DNA from 4 places in the Isoptericola sp. NPDC055063 genome. Region 3 is predicted to be linked to each of the others. Evidence: predicted binding sites of a transcription regulator. Region 3 holds the regulator's gene; each other region holds the start of a gene.
What was found. Region 3 encodes LexA, which represses DNA repair genes until DNA is damaged. Its sites were predicted from a motif close to TCGAACANNTGTTCGA; they were not measured.
Positions count from the first base shown of each region.

Region 1 (7,331 bases), on a different contig from region 3:
GGCGCGGCCGACGCCGAGCGCGCCGTCCTGGAGACCGTCCGCTCCCTGCGTGCCAACCGCGCGCAGGACGAGGTCCTCGTCGCGGTCCTCGGCCCGCAGCCCGAGGCCGCCCTGCGGGAGATCGCCGAGCTCGGCGTCGAGGGCACCTGCTGGGCGCTCGTCGTCGCCCTCCCCGAGGCGCGCTCCCGCGAGGCCGCCGCGCTGACGGGCGCCGAGGCCGTCGTGGGCGACCTGCGCGCCGCGGGCTGGCGGGTCGCGACGTGCCCGCCCGGCACCCCACCGGACCGCGCCTGGGCGCTGCTCGCCGAGGGGATCGCATGATCCCCGCCCACGCGGGCCCGACCGCCCGCACCATCGCCTCCGGGGTGCTCGTCGCCGTCGCGGTCGCGGCGTCGATGCTCGCCCTCACCAGCGTCGTGGTCCCCGGCGGCTGGACGCGCGCCGGGCTGGTCGGCATCCTCCTCGTCAGCGCGACGACCGTCACCACGCGGGTGGTCCTCGAGCGCCGAGCACGCGCCCGCGGACGCCGCCCGCGCGAGACGGGGAGCGGGTGGCCCACCCTCCTCGGGGCCGTCGTCGCGGCCTGGTTCCTGGCCGCACGCTTCGGCGGTCCGACCGCCGACCCCACGTTCTTCGTCACCCCCGAGCACGTCTCGCGGGTGGTGGCCCGGCTCGGCGAGGCCGGCGAGATCGCCCGTACGGAGGTCGCGCCCGTCGCGGGCAGCGTGCCGATCGGCCTGCTCGCGGTGGGAGGCACCCTCCTCGTGCTCCTCCTCGCCGACGCGATCGCCGGTGCTCTGCGGCGGCCCGCCGGCGCGGGCCTGCCGCTCCTGGCCCTCTGGGCGCCTCCCCTCGTCCTGACCGGGCGGGTGCCGTGGGGCGTGTTCGTGGTGACCGTGACCGCCCTCCTGCTGCTCCTGACCATCGACGGCCCTCTCGCGGCGCGGTCCCGGCGCCAGGAACGCACCCCCGGCCCGGTGCGCCGCGCCGAGCGCTCCCGCGCCGTGGCCACGACGGCGGCCGCGACGGCACTCGCCGTGGTGGCGGGCCTCGTCGGCAGCGCGTCGGCCGCCCTCCCGGGCGGGCCCACCGGCTGGTACCGCGCCTTCACGACGACCGGCGACACGATCCGCCTCGCCGAGGACCTCGACATCCTGCGCAGCCTCACCGAGCGGTCGAGCTCCGTGGTGCTCACGTACGACACCGGGTCCGACGCCGACGTCGGCCCGCTGCGCAGCTACACCGCCACCGCCTTCGACGGGCGTCGCTGGCAGCGCGGGGAGGAGCGCGCCGGCCGCGACTTCGGCGCCGACGACGTCCTGTGGCCCGACGACCCGCCCTCCGGGAAGAGCACCGTCCGCTCGGTGGCCCTCGAGGTCGGCGAGCTGCGGGACGACAAGCTCCCCCTCACCATCGACCCCCGTGCGGTGGACGCCGGCGACGCGGGCGGGAGCTGGGGCTACGACCCGATCCGCGACGAGGTCGTGGGCGGGCTCACCGGTGCCGGCGACTCGTACACGCTCACCGTGCACGAGCGCGACCTGACCCCCGACCGGCTGCGGGACGCCCCCGCCGCCGACCTCGACCCGATCTACACCCAGGTGCCCGACACGGCCCACGCGGGCGACGTCGAGGAGGCGGCCCGCGACGTCGTCGACGACGCCGACACCGTGTACGACCAGGCCGTGGCCCTCCAGCGCTGGCTGCGCGACCCGACCCGGTTCACCTACTCGACCACCATCCCGCGCGGCGGCACCGGCGACCCCGTCTGGGACTTCCTGCAGAACCGCACGGGGTACTGCATCCAGTTCGCCACGACGATGGTGGTCATGGCCCGGTCCCTCGGGATCCCGGCGCGCATCGCCGTCGGTTACCTGCCCGGCGACCGCACCGGCGACACCACCTGGCAGATCACCGGGCAGGACTCGCACGCCTGGCCGGAGATCTACTTCCCCGGTTCGGGTTGGGTGCGGTTCGAGCCCACGCCGGCCCAGCAGACCGGGAGCGCGCCCGCGTACACGACGCCGCGCGTGCAGGGTCAGCCGGCGCCCGCGCCGACGTCCGGCGACCTCCGGGACCACCGGCCCACCAGCGACTCGACGGCGACGGACGAAGCCACACCCACGGCCTCCACGGCGGTGTCGGCGACGCCGATCGTCGACACCGGGCTCCCCGCCTGGGTGTGGATCACGGCCGGCTCCCTCATCGTCCTGCTCGCCGGCGGGCTGGTGCTCCTCCTGGCGCGTCGACGACGGGCCTCGCAGGACCTGGACCCGGAGCTGGCGTGGCAGCAGGTGCTCGGCGCCCTCGCGTCCGAGGGGGTCCGCCTCCCGCCGGACACGACGCTCCGCCGGGCGCCCGAGGTGATCTCCTCGGCGGTGACCACCCGGTCCGGCCGGTCCCTGACTCCCGAGGTGCTCGCGGACCTGACCGTGCTGGCCGGGGCGGCCGAGCAGAGCCGGTACGCGCGCGACCCCGACGCCCCCGCGCAGGACGAGCTGGAGCGCCTCACCGACGCCGTCACCGCCGGGCTCGGCGAGACGCTCGGCGCGCGCTGACGACCGCCGGGGACTGACGGGGACCGGAGACACGGGACACGAGGCCCGGAGATCGAGCACAGGCGCCCGCACACACGGGCCTGCACACACGGGCCTGAAGCCCACGGAGCCGGCACACCCCGTGCCGGAGCCCCAGGGCCGGAGACATGCAGGAGCAGGGCCGAAGGCATGCAGGAGCCCGGCCGGTCGTTGGACCGGTCGGGCTCCTGCGGTGTTCAGGTGGGCCGCGGTGCCGGACGCCGGGGGTCCGCCCCGGTCACCCGGCGCCTCCCTCGGCGCCGGGCCTCAGCGCCCCTGGTCGCGACGACGCTCCCAGCGCTCCTCGAGCCGGGAGAGGAAGCCTTCCTTCTTCGCCGCCGGCGCGGGTCGAGGGGCCGGCTGACCGGTGCGGGCCCGGTCAGGATTGGACGTCGGGTCGATCGTGCCGTCGGGGCGGACGACGCCCGTGGGGCCGGACTTCGACCGGCGGGGAGCGGCGAACGCATACGCGACCCCGGCGAACATGAGGACGAAGCCGGCGACGCCGACCCAGGCCTCCGAGCTCGCGGCACCGAGCACGAGAAGCAACAGCCCCGCGACGACTCCTACGCCGGCCAGGACATACCGCAGGGGCGACCGGCGGCGCGCCTGCTGCAGGGTGTTGGCCAGACGGGGGTCGTCGCTGCTCAGCGCGCGCTCCATCTGCTCCAGCACTCGCTGCTCGTACTCGGACAGTGGCATCGAGTCCCCCCGGGTCTCGCGGTGGAACGGTAACCCCCTCAGGATATGCCTGCGCTGCCCGGCGCGGTAGTCGGCGAGGGTGAACCCCGACCCCGACCCGAGCCGGCGCCGAGCGTGATCGCCGAGCTCCCGAACCGCTCCCGCACCGCGTCGAGCGCCAGCTCGGCCTCGCGCCGCGCCTCCTGCCGCGGATCTACGGCCTCGTCGAGGGTCACCTGCTCCGCCAGACCGGACCTGACCTGCAGGTTCTCTCCGCGGACACCGACCAGCCGGACGGGCAGCCCGCGAAGGTCCGCGGCGCGCAGGAGCTCTCGCGCGACGAGATGGATCTCCCGGGCGACGTCCGTGGGCCCGTCGAGGGTGCGGGACCGGGTCAGCGTGCGGAAGTCGCTGGTGCGCACCTTGACGGCGACGGTGCGCGCGACGACGCCCTGGTGGCGCATCCTGGCGGCGACTCGGTCCGCGAGAAGCAGCATCCGGTGCTCCACCTCGCCCAGGTCCCACAGGTCGCGCTCGAACGTGGTCTCGGCCCCCACGCTGCGCTCCTCGTGCCCGGGGACGACGGGCCGCGGGTCCCGTCCCCAGGCCAGGTCGTGCAGGTGCGCGCCGGCCACCGACCCGACGGCCGCCTGGAGGGTGGGCACGTCGGTGTCCGCGAGCTCGGCGACCGAGGTGATGCCCCACCGGGCGAGCGCTGCCTCCGTCTTCTCCCCCACGCCCCACAGCGCGCCGACGGGCAGCGTGCGCAGGAAGGGCACCGTGGCGCCTGCCGGCACCAGCAGCATCCCGTCGGGCTTGGCGTGGGTCGAGGCGAGCTTCGCGACGAACTTGTTCTGCGCGACGCCGACCGAGCACGTGATCCCGTGCTCCGCGCGGACCTGCTCGCGCAGCCGGGCACCGATCTCCGTCGGAGCCCCGAGGCGACGCCGCGCCCCGCTCACGTCGAGGAAGGCCTCGTCGACCGAGATGCGCTCCACCAGGGGCGTGATGGTGGAGAGCAGCTCCATGACCGACTCCGACACGTCGTGGTACAGCCGGTGGTCCGGCGGCACCACGACGGCCTGCGGGCACAGCCGCAGGGCGGCCGGCATCGACATCGCCGAGCGGACCCCGAACGCGCGCGCCTCGTAGGTCGCGGCGAGGACGACACCCCGCTCGCGGCCCCCCACGATCACGGGTCTCCCGCGGAGCTCCGGCCGGCGCACGAGCTCGCAGGACGCGAAGAACGCGTCCATGTCGACGTGCAGCACGGACGTACCCGACTCGTCCGAACCCCAGTCGCGGAACGCCTCGGCCGCCCGCGGGCCTCGGCTCACGACGCCGCCGGGGCGACCGCGAGCGGCCGGGCGAACCCGGCACGCGGGTCGACCAGCAGGCCGACCTCGTCGCGGAAGTCCTCCGCGCACGCGACCAGCTCGGCGGCGCGGTGCGCGTCGACCTCGGGCTCGAGCCCCGCCTCCACGGCGGCCCGCACCCGGGCGCCCGACGCGAAGTACCCGGACCAGGCGGCGAGGTCCGGCTCCACGAGCGCGAGCATGTCCCAGACGGAGCGGGCCCGCGAGCGTGCCGAGGGGCGGCCCCGCAGCGCGACGACCGCGGCCGCCGCGCGGAGCGCCGCGAGGTGGGCGTGCACGAAGCGGTCCGCCGGGTCCGACGCCGTCGACGCCTGCGCGAGCTCGGCGTCCGAGCGGTCCAGCAGGCTGACCACCTCGGGGCTCGGGGGCAGCACCCCCACGCCGACCGGGCCACGACCGCCCGGCGTCCTGGCAGATCCCGTACGAGCCGACATCCTGCACCTCCCGTGCTCCGCGGCCTTCCCCGCGTCCGACCCAAGTGTCGAACACCTGTTCGATTTCTGTCAACCGCCGGGCCGAGGCCCGGCGCCGGCCGCCGAGCGGGGAGACTGGGACCCATGTCCCGCACCTCCCGAGGCGGCTCCCGCCCCGACCGCCGGTCCGGCCGACGCCACCCAGCATCCTCCGACGTACCGACACTCCCCGACGGCGAGGTGCCGATCGACACCGGCACGGCCCGGGTCGAGCGCGACCCCGACCACCCCGACCGCGTGACGCTGCACGTCAACGGCGTGCCGAGCTCCGCCCTCGACCTCGCCGACCCCGGCTTCCTCGCCTTCGAGTACATGCAGCAGATTGCCGCGGTCCTGGCCGGGCTCCCCGACGGCCCGCTCCGCGTGCTGCACCTCGGGGCGGCTGGGTGCGCGCTCGCCCGGCACGTCGAGCACGAGCGGCCCGACTCGCGCCAGCTCGGCGTCGACGTCGATGCCCGCCTGCTCGAGCTCGTCCGGGGGTGGTTCGCGCTGCCGCGGGCGCCCCGGCTGCGGCTGCGGGCGGACGACGCGGGCCACGCCCTGGCGTCCCTCGCACCGGAGTCGTTCGACGTCGTCGTGCGCGACGTCTTCGCCGGCGACCGCACCCCCGACCACCTGGCCGACGCCGGCTTCGCCGCCGCCGCGCACCGGGTGCTGCGACCGGGCGGCGTGCTGCTGGCGAACTGCGCGGACCGGCCCCCGCTGCACCTCGCGCGCCGCGAGGTCGGGCACCTGGCGGCCGCGTTCGGCCCCGACGCGGTGCAGGACGGCCGGGTCGGGGTGCTCGCCGAGCACGCCATCCTCAAGGGGCGCCGCTACGGCAACGTGGTCCTCGTGGCCGTGCGGCCCGAGCCCGAGGAGGACGACGGTGCCGGGGCACCCCCGACGGCGCCCGACCTGGACGATGCCGCGCTCGCGCGCCGCCTGCGCAGCCTGCCCGTGCCCGCGCGGCTCCTGGTCGGGGACGAGCTGGCCCGGTTCGCCGGCGCCTGAAGGCCCCCGCGCACGACGACGGCCGCGCCCCCACGCCGGGACGCGGCCGTCGTCAGACGTGCCGGGGACTCAGAGCGGGACGACCTGCTCCGCCTGCGGACCCTTGGGGCCCTGGGTGATCTCGAACTCGACCCGCTGGGCCTCGTCGAGGGAGCGGTACCCCTGCGACTGGATCGCGGAGTAGTGCACGAAGACGTCGGCACCGCCGTCGTCCTGGGCGATGAAGCCGTAGCCCTTCTCGGAGTTGAACCACTTCACAGAACCTTGCGCCATGCTGATCCTTCGACCTTCCGTCACAACGGTCACGGGCACACCGGGCGGCCACCCGTCGCTGCACAGGCCGCCGCCGCGGTTCCTGCGAGGAACGCCTCTGCAACGCGGTCAGTGTGGCACGGACCACACCGTCGTGCCACGGATATGCCGCGCAACGACCATTGCGGGCGTCAGTCGTCGTCGCGCTGGGCCAGGAACCTCTCGAACTCGGCGCCGAGCTCCTCGGCCGTGGGCAGCGGCGCCTGCTCGGCGAGCAGGCTCGGGCGGCCCACCGACCGCGTGAAGGCGTCGTACTGCTCCTCGAGCGCCCGGACGACGGCCTTGACCTCGGTGGACTCCCCGACCTGCTTCTCCACCTCGATCGTCGCGTCGGCCGCGGCCTCGGCCAGGAGGCCGGTCGCCAGGTCGAGACCCGTGGCGCGCTCCACGTGCCGCAGCGCCACCACCGCGGCCGGGGCGTAGCGCGACTGCGCCAGGTAGTGCGGCACGTGGACGGTGAACCCGATCGCGTCGTGCCCTGCCTCGCCGAGGCGGTACTCCAGCAGCGCGGCCAGCGAGCCCGGGACGCGCACGGTCCCGAAGAACGACGTGTAGTCCTCGACCAGGCCCGGCCGCGTGCCGTGTGCCGTCAGGGAGAGCGGCCGCGTGTGCGGCACGCCCATCGGGATGCCGTGGAAGCCGACCGTCAGCGAGACGTCGAACCGCTCCACGAGCCCCTTCACCGCCGCGACGACGCGCTCCCACTGCAGGTCCGGCTCGGAGCCGTGCAGCAGCAGGAAGCCCGTCCCCTCCCGGTCCGCCACGTGGTCGAGCACGAGGAACGGCTCGTCGTACGACGACCACCGGTCGGCGTCGAAGGTCATCCCGACCCGCTTGGAGCGGTAGTCCAGCAGCCGGTCGACGTCGAACGTCACGAGGCGGGTGGTGGTCAGCTCGTCGGTGACGTGGTCCACGGCGAT
Region 1 covers NZ_JBSGUW010000025.1:5,221-12,551, forward strand. Annotated here, with positions in the region: gene ACWF41_RS21270 (DUF58 domain-containing protein) at 1-321, shown strand, start outside; gene ACWF41_RS21275 (transglutaminase family protein) at 318-2,558, shown strand; gene ACWF41_RS21280 (DUF3040 domain-containing protein) at 2,844-3,278, opposite strand; gene dinB (DNA polymerase IV) at 3,317-4,594, opposite strand; gene ACWF41_RS21290 (SAV_6107 family HEPN domain-containing protein) at 4,591-5,067, opposite strand; gene ACWF41_RS21295 (spermidine synthase) at 5,287-6,099, shown strand; gene ACWF41_RS21300 (cold-shock protein) at 6,169-6,372, opposite strand; gene ACWF41_RS21305 (proteasome assembly chaperone family protein) at 6,543-7,331, opposite strand, start outside.
Region 1: a site for LexA is predicted at 5,115-5,130, ahead of ACWF41_RS21290 (SAV_6107 family HEPN domain-containing protein). Genes of this name have one in related genera too.

Region 2 (7,331 bases), on a different contig from region 3:
GGTCGACGCCGCCCGCGAGCTCCAGGCCGGCGGCGTCGGGTTCCTCGACCGCACCGGCCCGGCGCGCGAGGTCATGCCGCGGGCGTTCCGGGGCTGACGCGCGCTCAGAGCGCGGCGGCGAACGCCCGCACCAGCGGGTGGATCGGGCGCCCGGCCGACGCCCCGATGTGCGGCTGGAAGAGGCTGGCCACGAAGAAGGGGTGGTCGGCGAGCTCGAGCACCTCCGCGCCGGCGTCGTCCGCGACGGCTCCCACGACGACGCCCACCGCCTCCAGCGCCGCGACGGCCTCCGCCGTCGGGGCATAGCCACAGAAGTGCATCCCGGCGAACGGCTCGCCCACCCACGACGCGAACCGCGTGCCCGGCACCGGCGTCACGACGCGCTCCTCGCCGTACAGCGAGCATGCGAGCGCCGCCACGACGTTGTCGTCGGCCTCGCCGTCGGACTCCGCGTGCGTCGCGGCCCTCCCCAGCAGGCTGCGCGTGAGCTCGACGACCGCGTACTGCATCCCGGCGCACGTGCCGAGGAACGGGATCCCGCCCTCCCGGGCGGCCGTGATCGCGCGCAGCACGGCCGCCTCGTCGGCGTACGGCGAGCCGGGCACGAGCCAGATCCCGTCGTACGCGCGCACGTCGAACGGTGTGTCGGTGGGCACCCACACGGCCTCCACGCCGAGCTCGTCCGCGAGGCGCGGGACGAGGGCGGCGAGCTCCCGGTGGCTGGTGTGGTCTCCGTGGTCGCCGAGCAGCGCGAGGGTCACGGCGCCACGGTAGCGCAGCCCGTTCCCCATGGTCAGGGCCCCATGGTCAGGGCCCCGCGGTCAGGGCACCAGGCGCTGGGTGATCACCGACCCCTCGGGCCCGTGCTGCACGCGCGCGAGCGCACCGTTCACCAGCGCGAGGTACGGCGGCACGTGCCCGCACTCGACGTCCGCGAGGATCGGGATCCCCAGGTCACCCAGGGCGTCGCGGGCGGCGTCGTGCAGGGTGAACCCCTCCGAGTCCGGCGCGTGCGTACGGCTGATCAGCACCGCGTTCGCCGCGTCGAACCAGCCCGCGTGCCGCATCGCCCACAGGGCCCGGCCGACCTCGAGCGCCTCCCACTCGAGGATGTCGAGGTACACGACCAGGCCCTCGGGCGCGTGCTCCGTCGCGAACCGGGCCACGTCGCCGTACGGCGTGCCCGCGAGCAGGGAGACGGTCTCCAGGCAGCCACCGATCAGCCGCCCCTGGACGTCCACGGGCGCGCCCGGGTCCTCGCCGTCGAGCCGCAGCCACGCGCCCTCCGCGTCGAGGGTCCAGGTGTGGACCTGCGGGTCCTGCTCCCAGTCGTCCCAGCCCGACGAGCGGTACCGCCGCGGCGAGCGCTGCACCAGCTGCCCGCCGTCCTGCGCCGAGGCGGCGACGTCCCACCAGCCGACGATGCCCTCCGGCACGTCGTAGGGCGTGTCCATGAGGTTCTGGCCGTGCAGCGTGGCGACCCCGGTGCGCAGGGTGAGCGGCAGCTGCAGCGTCGAGATGTCCGAGTACCCGACCAGCCACGTCGGGTCCGCGCCCAGCGCGTCCCAGTCGAGGCGGCCCAGCAGGTCCGTCGCCAGCTCCCCGCCCCACGGCGGCACGACGGCACGCACCGCCGGGTCGGTGAGCATCGCGGTGAGCTCCGCCGCGCGCAGGTCCGCCGGTGCGCTGACGACCCCGTCGCCCGACGGCGTGGCTCCCACCTGCACGTCGTAACCCTTCGCGCGCACGACGTCGACGGCGTGGTCCAGCCGCGGCAGCAGCGGGGCGGGCACGCCCGACGACGGCGCGGTCACGCCGATCGTGTCGCCGGGGCGCAGGGGGCGGGGGTAGCGGATCGTCATGACCGGACCTTGCCCGACCCGACGGCTCCGCGGCAACGGCATTCGGCGGCCGCGACGGTTGTCCACAGGCGGGGCATCGGGCCTGGTGCGAGGCGTGAACCTTCGCTAGGCTCGAACACGTGTTCGAGCCCTTCTCGAACCGCCGACCGACGACGAGGGGGTGAGGCGCGCATGTCCGCTGCGGTGCTCGACGGCGCGGTCGACGACCTTCCGGTCGTCACCACGCCCTGGGACGACGCGCTCTCCCCGCCCGGACCGACGACGGTGCACGACGTCTCGGCCGCCCTCGACGACGTGGCCCGCCTCCAGTCGCGGATCGACGCGCTGGAGGGCGAGAAGCTGCTCGCCGTGGAGCGCGCCCGGCGCGCAGCCGTGCGGTGCGAGCCCGACCTCCTGGCGGGCGAGGAGCTGCGGGTGCTGCGGGCGGGCACGGCGCGTCGGCACCAGCTCGCCCGGCGGGCGTTCGTCGCGGACGTCGCGACCACGCTGCGACTGAGCGAGCGGGAGGCGGACCACCTCGTCGAGACGGCGCAGACGCTCACCTCGTCGGGATCCGCGACGCTAACCGAGCTCCGCCGCGGCCGGATCGGGGCCCGCCACGCGACGGCGATGGCCGACGTCCTCGCCGACCTCCCCGACGCCCAGGCCCGCGCGGCCGTGCAGGCCGAGGCGCTGCCGCGGGCCGCGACGGCCACACCGGCCCAGTTCCGCGCCCACCTGCGCCGCGCCCGCGACCGCGCACACCCCGAGCCGTTCACGCTGCGGCACGCGAGGGCGGCGGCGAAGCGCGGCGTGTTCGTCGACCCCGCCGCCGACGGCATGGCCTGGCTCAGCGCCTACCTCCCCGCCACGACCGCCCACGCGGCCCACGACCGGCTGACGACGGCCGCTCGCACCGCCCGCGAGGCCGGCGACCCGCGCACGGTGGCCCAGCTCCGCGCCGACGCATACGCCGCCCTGCTACTGGCGGACGCCGCCCCCTCGGCCGCGGCGCGACCCGGGTCTGCGACCCCTGCCGTCACCGGCACCTCCGCAGGTGCGCAGCCCGGCGCAGGCCGTGCAGGCCGTGCAGGCGAGTCGGCGGGCGCGCCCGCGGGCGAGGCAACGGCGTGCCCCGTCCCGGACCTCGCCGACCATGCACGTCGGATCGTCCCCCGCGTGCAGATCACCGTGCCGGTGATGGCGCTGCTCGGCCGCTCCGAGGACGCCGCCGAGCTCACGGGTCACGGCGCGATCGACCCGGAGGTCGCGGCGTTCCTCACCGCCCGGGCGCCGTCGCTGCGCCGGCTGCTGGTCGACCCGGCGTCGGGCGAGCTGCTGTCCGCCGACCCCGGCACGTACACCGTCCCGGCGGCGCTGCGCGTCTACCTGGAGGCCCGCGACGGCACCTGCCGCTTCCCGGGCTGCACCCGCGCCGCCGCCCGCTGCGACGTCGACCACACCGTCGCGTGGGCCGACGGAGGGCGCACGACCGCGGACAACCTGGCTCATCTGTGCCGCCGACATCACGTGCTGAAGCACGAGACCCGCTGGCGGACGCGGCAGGAACCGGACGGCACCCTCGTGTGGACCTCACCGACCGGACGAGTCGCCCGCGACCCCGTCGCCGACCCCGTCGACCTCACCGGTCGGGAGCTGGTCCCACCGGAGCCGCCGGACCCACTGGGCTCAGCGGACCTACCAGGCTCAGCGGACCTACCAGGCTCGGCGGACTGGGCGCCGGAGCTGGGCGACCCACCGTTCTGAGCCGTCACCGCGCTCGGGTCGTGCCGTCAGAGCATCCCGCGCTCGCGGGCGACGGCGGCGGCCTCGGTGCGGGACTGCGTGCCCAGCTTGGTGTTGATGTGCGCCAGGTGGGACTTCACGGTGGCGACGGAGACGAACAGCTCGCGCGCGATGGCGTCGTTCGACCGGCCGGCGGCGACGAGGCGCAGCACCTCGAGCTCGCGGGCGCTGAGGGTCTCGCCCGGCGACCGCATACGGCCGAGCAGGCGACGCTGCACGTCGGCCCCGAGGGTGACCTCGCCGGCGGCGGCGGACCGGATGGCGCGGGCGAGCTCCTCGGTGGGCGCGTCCTTGAGCAGGTAGCCGGTGGCGCCGGCCTCGACGGCGGCGAGGATGTCGGCGTCGGTGCCGTAGGTGGTCACGACGAGCACGGGGGTACCGTGCCGGTGCACGACGGTGCCGGTCGCCTCCGCACCGCCGAGCCGGCTCCGCCCCGGGCCCGCGTCGCCGAACCTCAGGTCCAGCAGCACGACGTCCGCGCGGCCGCCGTCGTCGAGCCAGGCCAGGAGGTCCTCGGCGGTGCCGGTCTCGTGCACGACCCGCATGTCCGGCTGGCCGTCGACGACGGCGCGCAGCCCGGCGCGCACGACGGGGTGGTCGTCGGCGAGCACGACGTCGATCACGGGGCGTCCTCCGTCCTGTCCACGGGCAGCGTGACCGCCAGGGCGGTTCCCGCGCCCGGCGAGGTCTCGAGCGTGACGGTGCCACCCAGCTCGTGCGCGCGCGACCGGACGGAGGGCAGGCCGAAACCACGCCCGGACGCTCCCGCGGCGGTCGCGGCGACCTCCGGGTCGAACCCACGACCGTCGTCCACGACGTCGAGGGTGACGGTGTCCCGCTCGTACGTGAGCGTGAGGCGGGCGCGGCCGGCGCCCGAGTGCTGCACCACGTTCGCGAGCGCCGACTGGGCGACGCGCAGCAGCGCCGTCTCGACAGGCACGGGCAGCGGCCGCACGTCGCCGACGGTGTGCACGGACACGTCCAGCGGCTGCCGCTCGGCGACGCGACGCAGGGCCGCGACGAGGGTGGTGCGGTCGAGGTCGGGCGGCGTGAGGTCCTGCACGACGCGGCGCGCCTCGGCGAGGCTGTCGCGGGCGGCCCCGCGCGCCTGGTCGACGAGGTCGTGCGCCCTGTCGTCGTCGGTGCCGACGGCGTCGTCGGCGGCCCGCAGCAGGAGCTCGATGGCGGACAGCGACTGGGCGAGGGTGTCGTGGATGTCGCGCGCCAGGCGCGCCCGCTCGTCGGTGACGGCCCGGTCCCGCTCGGCCTGGGCGAGGTGCTGGCGCACCTGGGTCAGCTCGTCGACGGTCCGCTGCCGCGTCTGGGACTCGCGCACGAAGGCCTCGATCCCCAGCACGACGCCGACGGCCACGGCGCCGCCGAGCACCGGGCCCAGCACGAAGCCGGTCCAGGGGTCGTCGGCGTCGGCCTGCACGAGCAGCCCCTCGGCGACGGCGAGCGCCGTCGTCACGGCCACCGCGACGACGCCGCGGTGCGGCCCGAGCACGTGCATCTGCAGGATCATCAGCGGGAACGCGAGCCACAGGGCGGCGGGCGAGAGCCAGAGCAGCACCACCCACGGGAGCAGGAGGGCGGCGATCCACGCGGTGTCGGGCCACCAGGCGCCGCGCGGGGTGTCGACGGCCCGGTCGTGCACGCGCACCGCCCGGCGTCCGACGACGTACACGGCGACGAGCACGGCCGCGACGACCACCGAGGGCCACGTCCGCCCCGGCGGGGCCTGCAGCACCGCGACGACGGCGAGCGCCGCGAGCAGGACGTCGAGCCCCAGGATGAGGGCGCGCGTCGCCGACGGCTGGGGGTGGCGGATCACCCCGTCCACGGTAGCCGGACGGGGCGCGGGCGCATCGTCCGAAAGGTGGAGCGGGCGGACCGTCCTTCGGCGCCGCAGGATCACCCCGGGTCCCGATGATCGCAGGCGCCCCGACGCGGAGGCTGGAAGCAGTCCGGAACACCCGTCCTGTGGAGGTCATCTCGTGTTCGTCGCCCTGCGCGATCTGAAGCATGCCCGCGGCCGCTTCGTCCTCATGTCCGTGGTGATCGTGCTGATCACCTTCCTCGTCACGTTCCTCGCGTCGCTCACGGCGGGCCTGGCCCGGGAGTCGACGTCGGCGGTGACGGACCTGCCCGCCGACCACCTCGCCTTCTCCATGCCGGCCGCCGGCGACGACCCGGAGTTCACGGCGTCGCGCGTGACGCCCGACCAGTGGGAGGGCTGGGCCGACGCGCCGGGCGTCGAGTCGGCAGAGCCGTTGGGCCTGGCGACGACACGCGCCGCCTCGGACAGCACGACGGCCTCCGTCACGGCGCTGGGCGTGGCCGACGGCTCCACCCTGGTGCCGGGCGGTGGCCACGTCGACCCGGGCACGGTCGTGCTCACCCCGGGCGCGGCGGATGCCCTCGGCGCGAGCACCGGCGACACGGTCACGCTCGGCGGCGCCGAGCTCACGGTCGCGGCCACGGTCGACGCCGACGAGTCGTTCTCCCACACCCCGGTGGTGTGGACCACGCTCGACGACTGGCAGGCGGTCGGCGCCCGCGGCGCGGCCGGCGGCGACGACGTCGCGACGGTGGTCGCGCTCACCACGGCGGACGACGGCCTGACCGACGCCGCCCTCACCGACACCGACGCCGCCCTCGGCACGACGACGGTGACGACGTCGGACGCCCGCTCGGCGGTGGCGTCGTTCGCCGGGGAGAACACGTCGCTGTCGACGATGCAGGCGTTCCTGCTGGCCATCTCCGCGCTGGTGGTGGGCGCGTTCTTCACGGTGTGGACGATCGGCCGCTCCGGCGACATCGCGGTGCTCAAGGCGCTCGGCGCCTCCACCCGCTACCTGCTGCGCGACGCTCTCGGCCAGGCGGCGGTGCTGCTGGTCGGCGGCGTCGCGGTCGGCACCGCGCTGACGGTCGCGGGCGCGTCCCTGCTGCCCGACGTCGTCCCCGTGGTCGTCACGACCGCCACGACGCTCGTGCCCGCCGTCGGCCTGGTGCTGCTGGGCCTGGTGGGCGCGGCGGTCTCGGTCGCCCGCATCACCCGCATCGACCCGCACGCCGCGCTCGCGGCGCGCTGACCCGCCCCCGACCACGCCTGCCGCCGACCTACGCCACCCCTGGAGGATCCCGATGGACCTGCACCTCGACCACATCACCCTCGTCTACCCCGACGGCGACGGCACCCTCACGGCCGTGGACGACGTCGACCTCGCCGTGCCCGCCGGCACGACGACGGCGCTGCTCGGCCCGTCCGGGGCGGGCAAGTCGAGCCTGCTGGCGGTGGCCGCCGGGCTGACGAACCCGACCCGCGGCACGGTGCGGTTCGGCGACGACGTCGTCTTCTCCCCCACCACGACGGTCGCCGACGCGACCCGTGCCCGCCTGGACCGCATCGGCATGGTGTTCCAGTCGCCGCAGCTGCTGGGCTCGCTCACCGCCTTGGAGCAGCTGGAGCTGCACGCCCACCTGCGCGGGCGCCGGCCGGCGAGCGTGCGCGCCCGCGCCATGGAGCTGCTGGACGCCGTCGGTGTGGCCGACCACGCGGCCAAGCGGCCCGCGCAGCTGTCCGGCGGGCAGCGGCAGCGCGTCGCCATCGCGCGCGCCCTCGTCGGGCGGCCGGAGGTGCTGCTGGTCGACGAGCCGACGTCGGCCCTCGACCACGAGCGC
Region 2 covers NZ_JBSGUW010000002.1:250,392-257,722, forward strand. Annotated here, with positions in the region: gene ACWF41_RS03070 (isocitrate lyase/PEP mutase family protein) at 1-97, shown strand, start outside; gene ACWF41_RS03075 (glutamine amidotransferase-related protein) at 105-761, opposite strand; gene ACWF41_RS03080 (S66 family peptidase) at 822-1,862, opposite strand; gene ACWF41_RS03085 (HNH endonuclease signature motif containing protein) at 2,034-3,608, shown strand; gene ACWF41_RS03090 (LuxR C-terminal-related transcriptional regulator) at 3,635-4,270, opposite strand; gene ACWF41_RS03095 (sensor histidine kinase) at 4,267-5,481, opposite strand; gene ACWF41_RS03100 (ABC transporter permease) at 5,645-6,742, shown strand; gene ACWF41_RS03105 (ABC transporter ATP-binding protein) at 6,795-7,331, shown strand, end outside.
Region 2: a site for LexA is predicted at 1,974-1,989, ahead of ACWF41_RS03085 (HNH endonuclease signature motif containing protein). Genes of this name have one in related genera too.

Region 3 (7,331 bases):
CCGACACCGGCGACCGCGACGATCTCGTCCCCGGCGTCCCGGACCGGGCCTGGAGACAGGTCTCGGTCACGGCCCTGGAGTGCCTGGGCCAGCGGTGCCCGCTGCTCACGGAGTGCTTCCCCGAGCACGCCCGTGCGGCGGCGCGCGAGGCGGACGTCGTCGTCACGAACCACGCCATGCTCGGCATCGCGGTCTCCGGCAGCCCGGGTGTCCTGCCCGAGCACGACGCCGTCGTCGTCGACGAGGCCCACGAGCTGGCGGAGCGGGTCACCGCGGCCGCCACCGTGGACCTGTCCCTGACCGTCGTGGAGCACGCCGCGCGCCTCGCGCGCCGCCACGGGGGCACCGAGACCTCGGCGCTCGACGCGGCGTCCCAGCAGCTCGGCACGCTGCTCGCCACGGCCCCGGCGGAGCGCTTCCCCCTGGGCCTGCCCGACGAGCTGCGCGCCGCCGTCGCCGCCGTGCGCGATGCCGCACGCGAGCTCCTCACCCGGCTCAAGCCCGCAGGCGAGTCCAAGGGCCAGTCAGCGCCGGACGCGGGGATGAAGATGGCGCAGTCCGCCGTGCTGCAGCTCTTCGAGGTCGCGGAGCGCATGGCGGCCCAGGACACGACGGCCGACGTCCTGTGGTGCTCCCGGCCGCCCGAGAACGCGCCCTGGGCCGGGGACGGCGTCACCCGGCTGCACGCAGCGCCGCTGGCGGTGGCGGGCCTCATCCGCACCCACCTGCTCGGGGAGGCCACGGGCGTCTTCACCTCCGCGACCCTCGCCCTCGGCGGCACCTTCGACCCGGTGGCGCGGTCCCTGGGCCTCGCGGGGTCGGGCGGCACGGGCGAGACACCGGACTGGACGGGCCTCGACGTGGGCAGCCCCTTCGACTACCCGCGCCAGGGGATCCTCTACGTGGCCCGCCATCTGCCCGCCCCGGGCCGCGAGCCGACCACCGACGCGCAGCTCGACGAGATCGCGGGGCTCGTCAAGGCGGCCGGCGGCCGCACCCTCGGGCTGTTCTCGTCCCGGCGCGCGGCGGTCGCGGCGGCCGAGGCGATGCGCGAGCGGCTCGACGTGCCGATCCTGTGCCAGGGCGACGACCAGCTGCCCACCCTCGTGAAGGCGTTCGCGGACGACCCGGCCACGTGCCTCTTCGGCACCCTCTCGCTCTGGCAGGGCGTGGACGTCCCCGGGCCCAGCTGCCAGCTCGTGCTCGTCGACCGGATCCCGTTCCCGCGCCCCGACGATCCGGTGAAGGCCGCGCGGGCCCGCTCGGTCGAGCAGGCGGGCGGGAACGGGTTCATGCAGGTCTCGGCCACGCACGCCGCCCTCCTGCTGGCCCAGGGGGCGGGACGCCTCGTGCGCACGGGGGACGATCGCGGCGTGGTCGCGGTCCTCGACCCGCGCCTCGCGACGGCCCGCTACGGGTCGTTCCTGACGCGGTCGATGCCAGACTTCTGGCCCACGACCGACGGCGAGCTGGTCCGTGCTGCGCTGCGGCGGCTGGACACCTAGCCTGGGCGCGTGGACGGCACACGCAGCACGACCAAGCTCGCGATCGTCGGCGCCGGCGCGGTGGGCTCCACCCTCGCGTACGCAGCGCTCGCCCGAGGGGCGGCACGCTCCATCGCCCTGATGGACGTCAACCGCGCCAAGGTCGAGGCCGAGGTCCTCGACCTGAGGCACGGGAGCATGTTCATCCCGCAGGCGGAGATCGAAGGCTCCGACGACGTCGAGGTGTGCCGCGGAGCCGACGTCGTGGCCGTCACCGCCGGCGCCAAGCAGAAGCCGGGCCAGAGTCGCCTGGACCTGGCCGAGGCGACGGTGGGCCTCACCCGCACGATCCTGCCGCGGCTGCTGGAGGTCGCGCCGGACGCGATCTACCTCATGGTGACCAACCCCGTCGACGTGGTGACGTACGCGGCGCAGGAGATCAGCGGCCTGCCGGCCGAGCGGGTGTTCGGCAGCGGCACGGTCCTGGACTCCTCCCGGCTGCGCGACGCGCTCGCCCGCCACTGCGGGGTCGCGGTCGGCAACGTGCACGCGAACATCGCGGGCGAGCACGGCGACTCGGAGATCGTGCTGTGGAGCTCGGCGACGATCGCCGGGGTGCCGCTGCTGGACTGGCGCCCCTTCCGTGGTCGGCCGCCGCTCGACGAGCCCGCCCGGCACCGGATCGCCACGGACGTCGTGGAGTCGGCCTACCGGGTCATCGCCGGCAAGGGGGCCACCAACTACGCCGTGGGCCTGGCAGCCACCCGCATCATCGAGGCGGTCCTGAACGACGAGCACCGCGTGATGAACGTGTCGTCCCGCCTGGACGGCTTCTACGGCATCAGCGACGTCTGCCTCTCGGTGCCGTCCCTGGTGGACCGGCGCGGCGTGGCGGAGACGATCGACACCCCGCTGTCCGACGACGAGGTCGCCGGCCTGCGGGCGTCGGCCGAGGGCATGCGCGAGGTGCAGCGCCGGCTCGGGTTCTGACCCGCGACGCGGCCCTGACGCGACTAACCCCCGGCCCGCACGGGCCGGGGGTTCGTCGCGCCGTCGGGGTGCGGCGTCGCGCTCAGAGGCTGCGGAGCACGGCCACCACCCGGCCGAGCACCTGGGCGTCGTCGCCCGGGATGGGGGAGTAGGCGGCATTCTGCGGCATGAGCCACGTGTGCCCGCCGGACTGCTTGAACGTCTTGACCGTCGCCTCGCCGTCGATCATGGCGGCGACGACCTCGCCGTTCTCCGCGACCGGCTGGCTGCGGACGACCACCCAGTCGCCGTCGCAGATGGCCGCGTCGACCATCGAGTCGCCCGCCACCTTGAGCAGGAACAGCTCGCCGTCGCCCACGACCTGGCGGGGGAGCGGGAAGACGTCCTCGACGACCTGCTCGGCGAGGATCGGGCCGCCCGCCGCGATCCGGCCCACGAGCGGGACGTAGGACGGGGCCTCGGCGGGCTGTGCGTCGGAGCCCGCGACCGAGCCGGCGGCGAACCCCGGGGTGCGCGGCGCGAACGCCGGGGTCCCGCCGTCGGTCGCGGCGGGTGCCTCGGGGTCGACGACCTCGATCGCGCGGGGCCGGTTCGGGTCACGGCGCAGGAAGCCCTTGCGCTCCAGCGTCGTCAGCTGATGCTTGACGGACGAGGGGCTGGCGAGACCCACGGCCTCGCCGATCTCCCGCATGGTCGGGGGGTAGCCGCGGTCCTCGACGGAGCGGCGGATCGTCTCGAGCACACGGCGCTGGCGCGGCGTGAGCCGGTCGGCCGCCGGGGCGATCTCGCTCACCGAGGCGAGCGCCGTCTCCGCTGTCGACGTGTCCTCAGGGGTCTCCTGCTGCGCCGGCCACGGCGTGGCAACCGTCGTGGACGCCGGGGCGTGGTCCCGTCCGCTGGTCATCGCGTTCTCCGTCCTGCAGGGGCGCGGCCCGCTGACGGGCCGATGAAATCCGACAAACCTTCCATCGCGCTGCTGGTCACTCTAGGCCAGTTCCGGCCCGACATCAAACATCTGTTCGATCAGGCCTCGACCGTGTCGTCGTGACGTGGTACACCTAGTACAGCCGTTCGACGTACAGGTGTTCGACGAACGGCTGTTCGACGGCAGTCGCCCGACCGGCGGCGACGCGACGTGAACCGGAGGTAGGACGATGCAGAACGCGCCCAGCACCACCGAAGCTCCGGGGTTCCTCGGGCTCGGCGGCCTCCGGCTCACGCGACGCGGGCGTGTCGTGGTCGCCGCGCTCGTCCTTCTCGTCCTCGTCGGCGCGGGCCTGGTCGGCCAGCGCGCGGTGGCGGACGCTCCCGGGTCGGGCGTGGAGGTCCGGCTCCACACGGTCCAGCCGGGCGAGACGCTGTGGCAGTACGCCCGCGCGGTCCGGGACTCGGGCGAGGACCTGCGCGACGTCGTCGCGGACCTCCGCCAGCTGAACGGCCTCACGACGGCGGAGCTGCAGGCCGGTCAGGTGGTGCTCCTGCCCGAGGACTGAGGGCGCGCGGCACGACCCGGCGCCGCGAAGATGCGAGGATGGACCCTGCTTGCGCCGGGCGCGGCGTCCCGCATACCTTGTCGGGCAGCCGGGCGCCGGTCCGGAGCCGAGCGCAGGAGACCAGCGATGCACTGCCCGTTCTGCCGCCACGAGGACTCGCGAGTCATCGACTCGCGCACCTCCGACGACGGTTCGTCGATCCGCCGACGGCGGCAGTGCCCGGCGTGCCAGCGCCGCTTCACCACGATCGAGACGGCGAGCCTGTCGGTCGCCAAGCGTTCCGGCGTGACCGAGCCGTTCAGCCGCGACAAGGTGGTCGCGGGCGTGCGCAAGGCGTGCCAGGGCCGGCCCGTGAGCTCCGACGACCTGGCTCTGCTGGCGCAACGGGTCGAGGAGACGCTGCGTGCGTCGGGCCGCCCCGAGATCGAGGCGAACGAGGTCGGGCTGGCCATCCTCGGGCCCCTGCGCGAGCTGGACGAGGTCGCCTACCTGCGATTCGCGAGCGTGTACCAGTCATTCGAGTCCCTGGAGGACTTCGAGAGCGCGATCACGTCCCTGCGGGCGGAGCGCGAGGCGCGGGCCGAGGACGCGGGGCAGGACGAGGACGTCGAGACGGGTGGCGCCGAGCCCGCGGTCGCCGGCCGGGACGCGTCGCGCTGAGGCGAGGCCCCTCCCGGGGTCCCCGAGCCGCCTCGCGGCGCCGGGTTCGCCCGCTCCGGGCGAAATGCCCTTGGCGCGACGCGCGGGGGTGGAGCATGCTGGACGGCACCAGGTGCTGCGCGGTCCGCCGTGCGAGCACGTCCACCCCGACGACGACGAGGTGATCGTGATGACGACGGACGACTCCAGGGCGGCCAAGCCCAGCGAGGACACGAAGGCGCGCTTCCGGGAGGCGCTGGAGCGGAAGAACGCCGCCAGCCACCCGACCGCCGGCAAGGACGGCAACACCGGCCAGGTGCACGGCTCGGAGACCTCCGGCCCGGTGCAGAAGATGTTCCGCCGCAAGTCCGGCTGAGCGGGCCGGTCCCACCACGACGCGAGGGCGTCCCCGGAGTCCCGGGGACGCCCTCGGCGCGTGTCGGCGGGTGTGCCCGTCGCGTCAGCCCGCGGCGGGGCCGGGCGGGAACTCGGGCCGCTCGAAGGCGTCGCGGATGCGCAGGCGGATCGTGGACGGCATGGCCTGCAGCTTGGCCGACGCGCCGCGCTGGGTGACGTCGGAGATGTCCGTGACGACGTAGCCGACCTCGCCGCGGGTGGCGAGCATCTGCGCCTCGATGTTGGCGCCGTGGTCCGCGAAGACCTGGTTCACCGCGGCGAGGACGCCCGGGACGTTGCGGTGCAGCAGCATGATGCGGCCCACGCCGGTGTGCGCGAGCTGCAGGTTCGGCAGGTTGACGGACAGGGTGGTGGACCCGGTCGCCATGAAGTCGCGGAGCTTCTTCGACACGAACTCTCCGATGGCCTCCTGCGCCTCCTCCGTGGAGCCGCCGACGTGCGGCGTGAGGATGACGTTCGGCAGGCCGCGCAGCGGGGAGGTGAACCCGTCACCGCGCTTCTTCGGCTCGGTGGGGAAGACGTCGACGGCGGCGCCGCCCAGGTGGCCGGACAGGATGTGCTGCCGCAGGGCCTCGACGTCGACCACGAACCCGCGCGAGAGGTTGAGGAAGATCGCGCCCGGCTTCATCCCCGCGAACAGGTCCGCGCCGAAGAGGCCCGCGTTGCCGGGGCGCCCGTCGACGTGGATCGTCACGGCGTCGGCCTCGGCGAGCAGCTCCTCGATCGTCTCGACGCGGTGGGCGTTGCCCAGCGCGAGCTTCTCGGCGGTGTCGTAGAAGACGACCCGCATGCCGAGGTTCTCGGCGAGGACCGACAGCTGGGAGCCGATGTTCCCGTACCCGATGATGCCGAGCGTGCGACCGCGCACCTCGTGCGAGCCCTCCGCGGTCTTGTCCCACACGCCGTCGTGCAGCGACTTGTCGCGCACGGTGAGGCGTCGGGTCAGCGCGATGATCTCGGAGATCGCGAGCTCCACCACGGAGCGCGTGTTGGAGTAGGGCGCGTTGAACACCGCGACCCCGTGGGCCGCGGCGGCCTCGAGGTCGATCTGGTTGGTCCCGATGGAGAAGGTGCCGACGGCCTGCAGGCCGGGCACGCTCTGGAGGACCTTGCGGGTCACGGTGGTCTTGGACCGGATGCCGAGGATCTGGAAGTCCGCGAGGGACTCGATCAGCTCGGCCTCGTCGAGCGCGCCGGGGCGCGTGACGACCTCGATGCCCGCATCACGAAGATTCTGGGCAGCGACAGGGTGGACGTTCTCGAGAAGGAGGGCTCGCAGCACGAGGCCATGGTGCGCCCCGCGGCACCACGCCCACAAACGCGTCTCACCATTCCGGCGTCACGTCCGGCGTCACGCCGCGGCGAGCTCCACGATCCCCGCGGGCAGCGGCTGCTCGTGCACGACGACGAGGCGCTGGGTGGGCCGCGTCATCGCCACGTAGAGGTCGGAGGCCCCGCCGGGGCCGCCCGTGACGGCGACCGGCTCGACCAGCACGACGGCGTCGAACTCGAGACCCTTCGTCTCCCGCGGGTCGAGCACGACCACCTGGGCGTCCTCCGGCCTCTGGGCGAGGAGGCGGTCCGCCTCGGCGCGGCCGAGGGCCTCGGGGAGGATCGCCTCGACGGCCTCGCGCAGCGCGGCGACCTGCTGCGCGGCCGCGACGACGGCGACGCGGCCCGCGCCGTCCGGCCCCACGAACTCGGCCGCCAGCGCGGCCACCTGGTCGCGGACCGCCTGGACGAGCACGGGGCGCGCCGCCCCGGAGGGCGTGACCCGTGCCAGCTCCAGCGCGCCGGGCACCTCGCGGGCCGCCGTGAGGGGCGACGTCGGCAGCCCGGCGGCGGCCGCCATGCGCTGCGCGGCGTCGGCGACAGCGGCCGGCGTGCGGTAGCTCACGGTCAGCTCCTCGAGCCGCCAGGAGTCGCCGAGCACGGGGCCGAGGGCCTGGCCCCAGGACCGCGCCCCCGCCGCGGACGACGTCTGGGCGACGTCCCCGACGATCGTCATCGAGCGGGTCGGCACCCGTCGCACGAGCATGCGCCAGGCCATGGGGGACAGCTCCTGCGCCTCGTCGACCACGACGTGCCCGTAGGTCCACGTGCGGTCCTCGGCGGCGCGCTCGGCCGTCGTCAGGCGCGGCCCGGTCGACTCGAAGCGGGACGCCAGGGTCTCGGCGTCCACGAGGCCGCCGCCGGCGCCGGTCGACTCGAGCACCGAGCGGGCGTACTCGAGCTCGGCCGCGCGCTCCGCGGCGCGGGCCTTCGCCTCGGCGCGAGCGATGGAGCCGTCCTCGCCGAGCAGCTCGGC
Region 3 covers NZ_JBSGUW010000006.1:260,710-268,040, forward strand. Annotated here, with positions in the region: gene ACWF41_RS09760 (ATP-dependent DNA helicase) at 1-1,505, shown strand, start outside; gene ACWF41_RS09765 (L-lactate dehydrogenase) at 1,515-2,474, shown strand; gene lexA (transcriptional repressor LexA) at 2,557-3,378, opposite strand; gene ACWF41_RS09775 (LysM peptidoglycan-binding domain-containing protein) at 3,629-3,967, shown strand; gene nrdR (transcriptional regulator NrdR) at 4,094-4,627, shown strand; gene ACWF41_RS09785 (DUF5302 domain-containing protein) at 4,797-4,982, shown strand; gene serA (phosphoglycerate dehydrogenase) at 5,067-6,305, opposite strand; gene ACWF41_RS09795 (HelD family protein) at 6,375-7,331, opposite strand, start outside.

Region 4 (7,331 bases), on a different contig from region 3:
CGCGTCGCCGAAGCTCGCCACGTCGACGCCCGAGAGCTTGAGCTTGGTCGCCGTGTCCGCGCCGGGGAACGTGGCCCCGCCGCCGAGCAGCCGGTCGACCACGACCTCCGCCATCGTGTTGCCGGGCGCGACCAGGCCGAGGCAGCGCCCCTCGATGCACGCGACCTCGCCGATCGCCCAGACGTGGTCGTCGGCGGTGCGGCAGGTGAGGTCGACGACGGCGCCGCCGCGCGCGCCGATCTCGAGCCCGGCCGCGCGAGCCAGCTCGTCGCGGGGGCGCACGCCCGTGGCCATCACGACGACGTCGACGTCGAGCCGCCCGCCGTCGGCGAAGTCCATGCGGCCCACGTGCCCGGTGCGGCGGTGCGGCCGGATCGCCTTCGTCGCCGTGTCGGTGCGGACCGCGATGCCCTTGTCGTTGATGAGCCGCTTCAGCGCGTGCCCGCCGCCCAGGTCGACCTGCACGTCCATGAGATGCGTGCCGAACTGGATCACCGTGGCCTGCGCGCCGAGCGCCTTCAGCGCGCCCGCGGCCTCGAGGCCCAGCAGCCCGCCGCCGACGACGGCGCCGCGCACCGGGCGCTCCACCACGCCGCCCCGCGTCTCGATGCGGCCGGCCTCCCGCTTGGCCTCCACCCACCCGCGCAGCGCCGCGACGTCGTCGATGGTGCGGTACACGAAGACGCCGGGCAGGTCGTTGCCGTCGATGGGCGGCATCGCGGCGCTGGACCCCGTGGCGAGCACCAGCTCGTCGTAGGCGTGCACGCGGCCGAGGCGGTCGGTGACGGTCCGCGCGGCGCGGTCGACCGACGTGACCGCGCAGTCGCGGTGCAGGTCGACGAGCGGGTCGTCCCACAGCGCCGGGTCGCCGAGGGCGAGCTCCTCGGCGTCGCGCACCTCGAAGTAGCGGGTGAGGCCGACGCGGTCGTAGGGCGTGCGGGGCTCCTCGGCGAACACGGTGACGCGCCACGCGCCGCCCGTGTCGCGGGCCCTCAGGGCCTCGACGAACCGCTGCGCGACCATGCCACCGCCGACGACGACGACGTGCCGCCGCTCGGAACGGCCTGGGGTGGGGGGCTCGCTGCTCATGACCCGACGGTAGGAAGCCGCCGTGTCGCCGCCGTCAGCCCCCGGTTACCTCACGGGAACATCTGCCTCACGCGCGACACACTCCGCGCGAGAGGAGAGTCGTCACGCGCCCGGCACGACCTCCAGCGGGCCCTCGTCCGGCGTCGGGACCTCGAACCCGTCGTGGAAGGCGGCGGCCACCTCGGGGGTCAGGACGACGTCGTGCGGGTGCGCCGCGGTCCGCGCGGCCACCCGGGCGAGGGCGACGTCGCGCGGGGTGTCGACGTAGACGACCAGGACGTCCGCGCCGTGGGCTGCACCGAGCGCGCGGTAGGTGTCCCGGGACGCGCGGGACCAGAACGACGAGTCGACGACGACGTCGCGCCCCTGGTCGAGGAGCGCGCCGACCCGGGACCGCAGGGTCTCCGCCACCTGGCGGGCGGCGTCGTCGGGCAGGGGGTGCACGGCCGGGTGCCCGGCCGCCCACGCGAGCTCGTCGACGGACGCGACCGCGTAGCCGTCGGCCGCGTAGCGCCGGGCGTGCGTGGACTTGCCCGCGCCGGCGGGGCCGCACAGGAGGACGAGGGTCGGCACGGCCGAGACGCTACCCTCGCTGTCCATGCCGACGACGCCGAGGATGCAGTTCGACCCGCGCACGACGACGAACCCGCAGGTCCGCGCCGTCGGCCGGTGGCTCGGCCGCCTCAACGCGCGGCACCCGTGGAACCACAACGACCACTTCCACGGCTGGATCCTGCGCCGGCTGCCGCGACGCAGGCGACGCGCGCTCGACGTCGGGTGTGGCACGGGCGCGCTCGTCGACCGGCTACGCCGCTCCGGCGCCACCGTCGTCGGGCTCGACGCCGACGCCGCGATGGCCGAGGCGACCGCCGCGCGGTTCGCGGGAGACCCGGGCGTCAACGTGCGGCACGGCCGGTTCGAGGACGTCCCCGCCGACGGCTCGTTCGACGTCGTGACGATGGTCGCGTCGCTGCACCACATGGACCTGGAGCCCGCGCTGCGGCACGCCGCAGGGGTCGTCGCGCCGGGCGGCCGCCTGCTCGTGGTGGGGCTCGCGCGGATCGGCGCGCCGCGCGACCTCGCCGTCGACCTCGTGTCGTCGTTCGCCAACCCCGTGGTGGGGATGGTCAAGCACCCGCGGCCGGCCGCCGCGGGCGCCGGGGACGACGGGCCGCCCGTGCCGGTGCGCGACTCGCGCGAGACGTACGGCGAGGTCCGCGACACCGCGCGGCGCGTCCTGCCGGGCGCACGGTTCCGGCAGCGGCTGTTCTTCCGCTACACGCTCGAGTGGACGCGACCGTGACGGGTCCCATCACCCACGAACCCGCCGGGTACGCCTGCCCGTTCTGCGGCATCCAGCGGGGCCTCGTCGACGAGTGGAACCAGCCGTCCGACGTCGTCGCGGTGACGGAGCGCGCCTTCGCGCGCATCGCGCCGAAGTGGTGGCCGGACAACCCCGGCGGGGTCCTGGTGATCCCGCGGGTGCACGTCGAGAACCTCTACGCGCTCACGCCCGAGGACGGCGCGGCCGTCTGGGAGCTCACGCAGCGGGTCGCCGAGGCCATGCGCACGTCGTACGACTGCCCCGGCACCTCGATCCGCCAGCACAACGAGCCCGCGGGCGACCAGGACGTCTGGCACCTGCACGTCCACGTGCTCCCCCGCCACCCGGACGACCGCCTCTACCAACGGCACGACGACGCCCGCTGGGCCCCGCCCGCCGAGCGGGTGCCCTACGCCGCCGCGCTCCGGGAGGCGCTCGGCCTGCCGTACCGCCTGGACGCCTGACGGCCGGCACCTCGCCGCGTCGGTCAGAAGGGCGGGTCGCCGTCGTCCCGGGCCGGGACCATGTCTGGTGCCGGTCCCGGTCCGACCGTGTCGTCCGTCGACGGGACCGGGCGTTGCGCGGGCAGTTGCGCGGGCAGTTGCTCGGCGAGGTGCTGTGTCTCGGTGGCCCAGGCGTCGAGGTGGTCGAGGGTGTGGTCGGCGGATCCGGGCTCGGTGAGGTAGGTGCGGCCGCGGGGTGAGGTCCAGGCCAGGACGCCGGTGCCGGGCCGGCCGCCCGGCCGGTCGTGGAGGTGTTCGACGGTCCATCGGGACTCGTGCTTCAACGTGTGGTGACGGCGGCACAGTGCGGCGAGGTTGGTGGCGTCGGTGGTGCCGCCGTGCTCCCAGGCGGTGGTGTGGTCGAGGTCGCAGCGGCGTGCGGGGATGCGGCAGCCGGGGAACCGGCAGGTGAGGTCGCGTTGGGTGAGGAAGGCGCGTAGGTCGGCGGGCACGACGTAGGAGCGTCGGTCGACGGTGAGCATCGCGCCGGTGACGGGGTCGGTGAGCAGGCGTCGCAGGGTGGGGGCGCGGGCGGTGAGGTGGCGTGCGGTCTCCGCGTCGATGGGGATGGTGCCGTCCAGCAGGCCCGGACTCTCGCTGGTGCCGGTGAGGGTGGTGATCGGGACGGTCACGTGCACCACGGGCCGGACGGTGCGCGCCAGCGTGGCGAGCGGATCGGGCAGGTCCGGTAGGTCGTCTGGCAGACCTCGTGGTGCGGTCCCTGGTGCTGATCCTGGTGTCGTTTCCGGTGTGCTGTCCGGCGGCGTTCCCGGCAGGTTCTCCGGGCCGGCGGCTCCGCCTGTTGGCCCCGCGACGTCCGCGCGGTGCTCGTGCTCGTACGTGCTGTGCTCATCTGTCACGGGGTGGTCGTCGAGGAGGAGCGCGGCCAGGGTCGCGGCGCGCAGCTGCCCGATGCCGCGCGGGTCACCGGTCGTCTTCGCTCTCGTGGCGGTGCGGTGCAGGCGGTCGTAGACGGCGCGCGCGACGGGCGTCGGCAGGTGCGCGGTCAGCCAGGACATCCCGTCGGCGCCGTCGTCGACCCACACGTCCGCCTTCAGCGCGGCGGCCTGATGCCGCACCTCCGCCGGGACGGGGTGCAGGCGGTCGCGGGCGGCGCGGACGAGCGCGCCGAACCGTGCCGCCGTCATGCCGGGGGCCCGGCCCAGGACCGCGCGCTCGACCCGCCCCGCGACGCTCGGGGGCAGGCCTGCGACCGCGTCCGCCATCTTCGCGGCGTGCTGGTAGGAGATCGTCCCCGCGCACAACGCCTCCAGGGTGGCGATCGCCTTCGAGGCCAGGACGTCGGCGTCCGCGAGCCAGCCGGCCGCGACGTGCTCGCTCACCCCGAGCGCGCACGCGACCTCCGCGACCAGCGCCCGGTGCGCGACCGAACCACGTCGTTGCGTCGTCGCCGACGCGACCCGCTCCACCTCGACGTCGAGCAACGCCTCCGGCTCCACCCGCGCCGCCGCCAGCACCTGCCCGAGCGCGACCGTGCGCCGACCCGCCGCCGCGTTCACCGCCGCCTGCTCGTCCGCCGTCCGGTCCAGCGCAGCATCAAGCCGCGAAGCGGCGGTACTGGACGGGGTGGCCATACGAGCACTCAACCACCCGCCACCGACACCTCTTCGAACACACGTTCGCATCACGCATCCGGTCAGGCGACCAGTTGTTATAACGACATGACCTAGACTCCCGACATGCTCCCCTCCGCCGGCACGCCGCTGTACGCCCAGGTCGAGAACGCCCTCCTCGCTCGCTGGGGGGTCGACCTGCACCCGGGCGACCAGCTCCCCACGGAGGACGCCCTGGTGGAGCAGTTCGGCGTCAGCCGGATCACGGTGCGACGCGCCGTCCAGAACCTGGTGTCCCGGGGCCTGGTCGTCACGCGGCAGGGCCGCGGCACGTACGTCACGACGCCGCAGATCAGCCAGCCCCTCACCGCCCTGACCGGGTTCGTCGAGGACATGGAGCGTCACGGGCTGCCCACCCGCGCGCGGGTCCTCGCCGTCGAGGAAGTACCGGCGTCGGCCGAGGTGCGCGCCGCCCTCGACCTCCCCGTCGGGGCGACCGTGACTCACATCGACCGCGTCCGGCTGGCGGCGGGGCTCCCGATCTCCTTCGACCAGACCTACCTCCCCCCGGACCTCGGGCGGCTGGTGGCGCAGGACGACCTCGAGAACGAGCCGATCTTCACGCTCCTGGAGCAGCGGCACGGCACGCCGCTGGCCGAGGCGACGTATGCCCTGCGGGCGAGCGTCGCGGACCCGGTCGTGGCGCAGGCCCTCGACGTCCCCGAGGGCAGCGCGGTGCTCAGGATCGAGCGCACCTCGACGACGACGGGCGGCCGCCCGGTGGACTTCGAGGTGCTGCACTACCGCGGCGACACGATCACGTTCACCACCCGCCTCCCCCGCGCGGACACCGCGGCCGGGGGCACACCGTGACGCCCGACCAGTTCGCGGTGCTGCTGGTGGGATCCCTCGCGGCGGGCGCCCTGGGCAGCGCCCTGGGGATGGCCGGCGGGATCTTCGTCGTGCCGCTGCTGACCCTGTACGCCCACGCGTCGTTCCCCGTCGCCGTCGCGGTCGGCCTGGTCTCGGTGATCGCCTGCTCGTGCGCCGGCGCGCCCCAGTTCCTCGCCGCGGGGCTGACCAACCTCAGGCTCGCGGTCGTGCTCGAGTCCGCCACGGCCCTCGGGGCCGTGGCGGGCGTCTTCCTGGTCGGGTCGCTCCCCGAGTCCTTCCTGTACGGCGTCTTCGCGGCCGTCCTGCTGGTGTCGGCGGTCCAGATGCTCACGGGCCGGCGCGCCCGCCCGGCGGCGCCGTCCGTCCGGCGCGACCGCCTCGCCCTGGGCGCCACCTACACCGACCGCGACGGGTCGGCCGTCGCCTATCAGGTCGCCCGGCTGCCGCTCGGGATGACCTTCATGTTCGGCGCCGGGACGCTCTCGGCGCTCCTGGGCATCGGCAGCGGCGTGCTGAAGATCCCGGCGATGGACGCGGCCATGCGGCTGCCGATCAAGGTGTCGTCCGCGACCGCCAACCTCATGATCGGCGTCACCGCCTGCGGCGCCGCGGCCGCGTACCTCGTCTCGGGGACCCTCGACCTCGAGCTCGCTGCCCCCGTCGTCCTGGGCTCGGTCGCCGGCTCGGTCGTGGGCGCGCGCGTCCTGGTGCGGGTCGCGGGCCCAGGGCTCCGCCTCGTGTTCACCGCGGTGCTGCTCGCCCTGAGCGTGCCGATGGTCCTCCACGCCTGCGGGGTCGGCGGGGCGGGGCTGGCATGAGCGACGACACGACCCCCGCGGGCCACGACCGGGCTCTCGCCGGCCGCCTCGCGACCCTCATGCGCGGGGGCACCGCCGCGGCCGTGGCGCTCCTGGTCGTCGGCGTCGTCCTCCTCGCCGCCGGCGCCCGCCTGCCGTCGACGGTCGCCCTGACCGCCGGCTGCGCCGCCCTCGTCCTGCTGCCGCTCGTCCGGCTGGTGCTGATGCTCAGGCACTTCGCCCGCCGGTCGGACACGCCGTTCGTCGTCATCACCGCCCTCGTGATCGGTCTCGTCGTCGCCGGTGCGGCGGCCGGCCTCGTGGTCTAGCGGCGCCCGGCCACCCGGTCGACGTCCCGGTCGGCGTCGTCGGGCCGGGCCGCCGCGAGCCAGTCCACCAGCCCGCACACGGCGTCCCGGCAGCTGCCGCACCCGGTCGTCGCGCGGGTCGCGTGCACGACCTCGTCGGTGGTCGTCGCGCCGTCGGCGACGCACGACGCGACGTCGTGCTTGGTGACGCCGTTGCAGCGGCAGACCGTCGCGTCGTCGGGCATGTGCTCGGGGCTCGACGCCGCGGCCGCGACCGGCGCCACCGGCGTGAGCAGCAGGAACGCCGGGTCCGCCGGGACGGGCGTGCGGCGCGTGTAGGCGGCCGTGAGGTCCGCGGCCACGCGCGCGTCGCCGACGCACGTGGCGCCGACGAGCACCCCGTCCGCCACGACGGCCTCCACCCAGCGGCCGGCTGCCGGGTCGCCGAGCCGCACCACCCGCTCCCCCGCCACCGGCGCGCGCCCCGAGCCGCAGCGGCCCATCGCGACCACGCTCAGCGAACCCGCCTTGACCTTGACGACGTCGGTGCCACGGGTGTCGACGGCGGGGCCGGCCGCCGCGCCCGGCGCGCGGGAGGACAGCAGCGCGCCCAGCCGCACCGCCATCGACGGGCCTGCGCCGTCCCCGGGCAGGCGCAGGTGCTCCCGGGGGCCGGCGACCACCGGCGGCGCGGGGCGCGGCCGTGCAGCGAGCGCCACGAGGGCGTCCGCGAGGCGGCGCGCCTGGTCCCAGCCCTCGGCGACGAGCCCGCGGGAGCCCTCGGGCGGCTGCGCGCAGTCGCCCACGGCGAAGACGCGCGGGTCGGTGACGCTCGCCAGGTC
Region 4 covers NZ_JBSGUW010000012.1:59,997-67,327, forward strand. Annotated here, with positions in the region: gene nirB (nitrite reductase large subunit NirB) at 1-1,089, opposite strand, end outside; gene ACWF41_RS15350 (AAA family ATPase) at 1,192-1,662, opposite strand; gene ACWF41_RS15355 (class I SAM-dependent methyltransferase) at 1,688-2,392, shown strand; gene ACWF41_RS15360 (HIT family protein) at 2,389-2,877, shown strand; gene ACWF41_RS15365 (HNH endonuclease signature motif containing protein) at 2,901-4,511, opposite strand; gene ACWF41_RS15370 (GntR family transcriptional regulator) at 4,617-5,363, shown strand; gene ACWF41_RS15375 (sulfite exporter TauE/SafE family protein) at 5,360-6,202, shown strand; gene ACWF41_RS15380 (hypothetical protein) at 6,199-6,510, shown strand; gene ACWF41_RS15385 (FAD-dependent oxidoreductase) at 6,507-7,331, opposite strand, start outside.
Region 4: a site for LexA is predicted at 4,545-4,560, ahead of ACWF41_RS15365 (HNH endonuclease signature motif containing protein). Genes of this name have one in related genera too.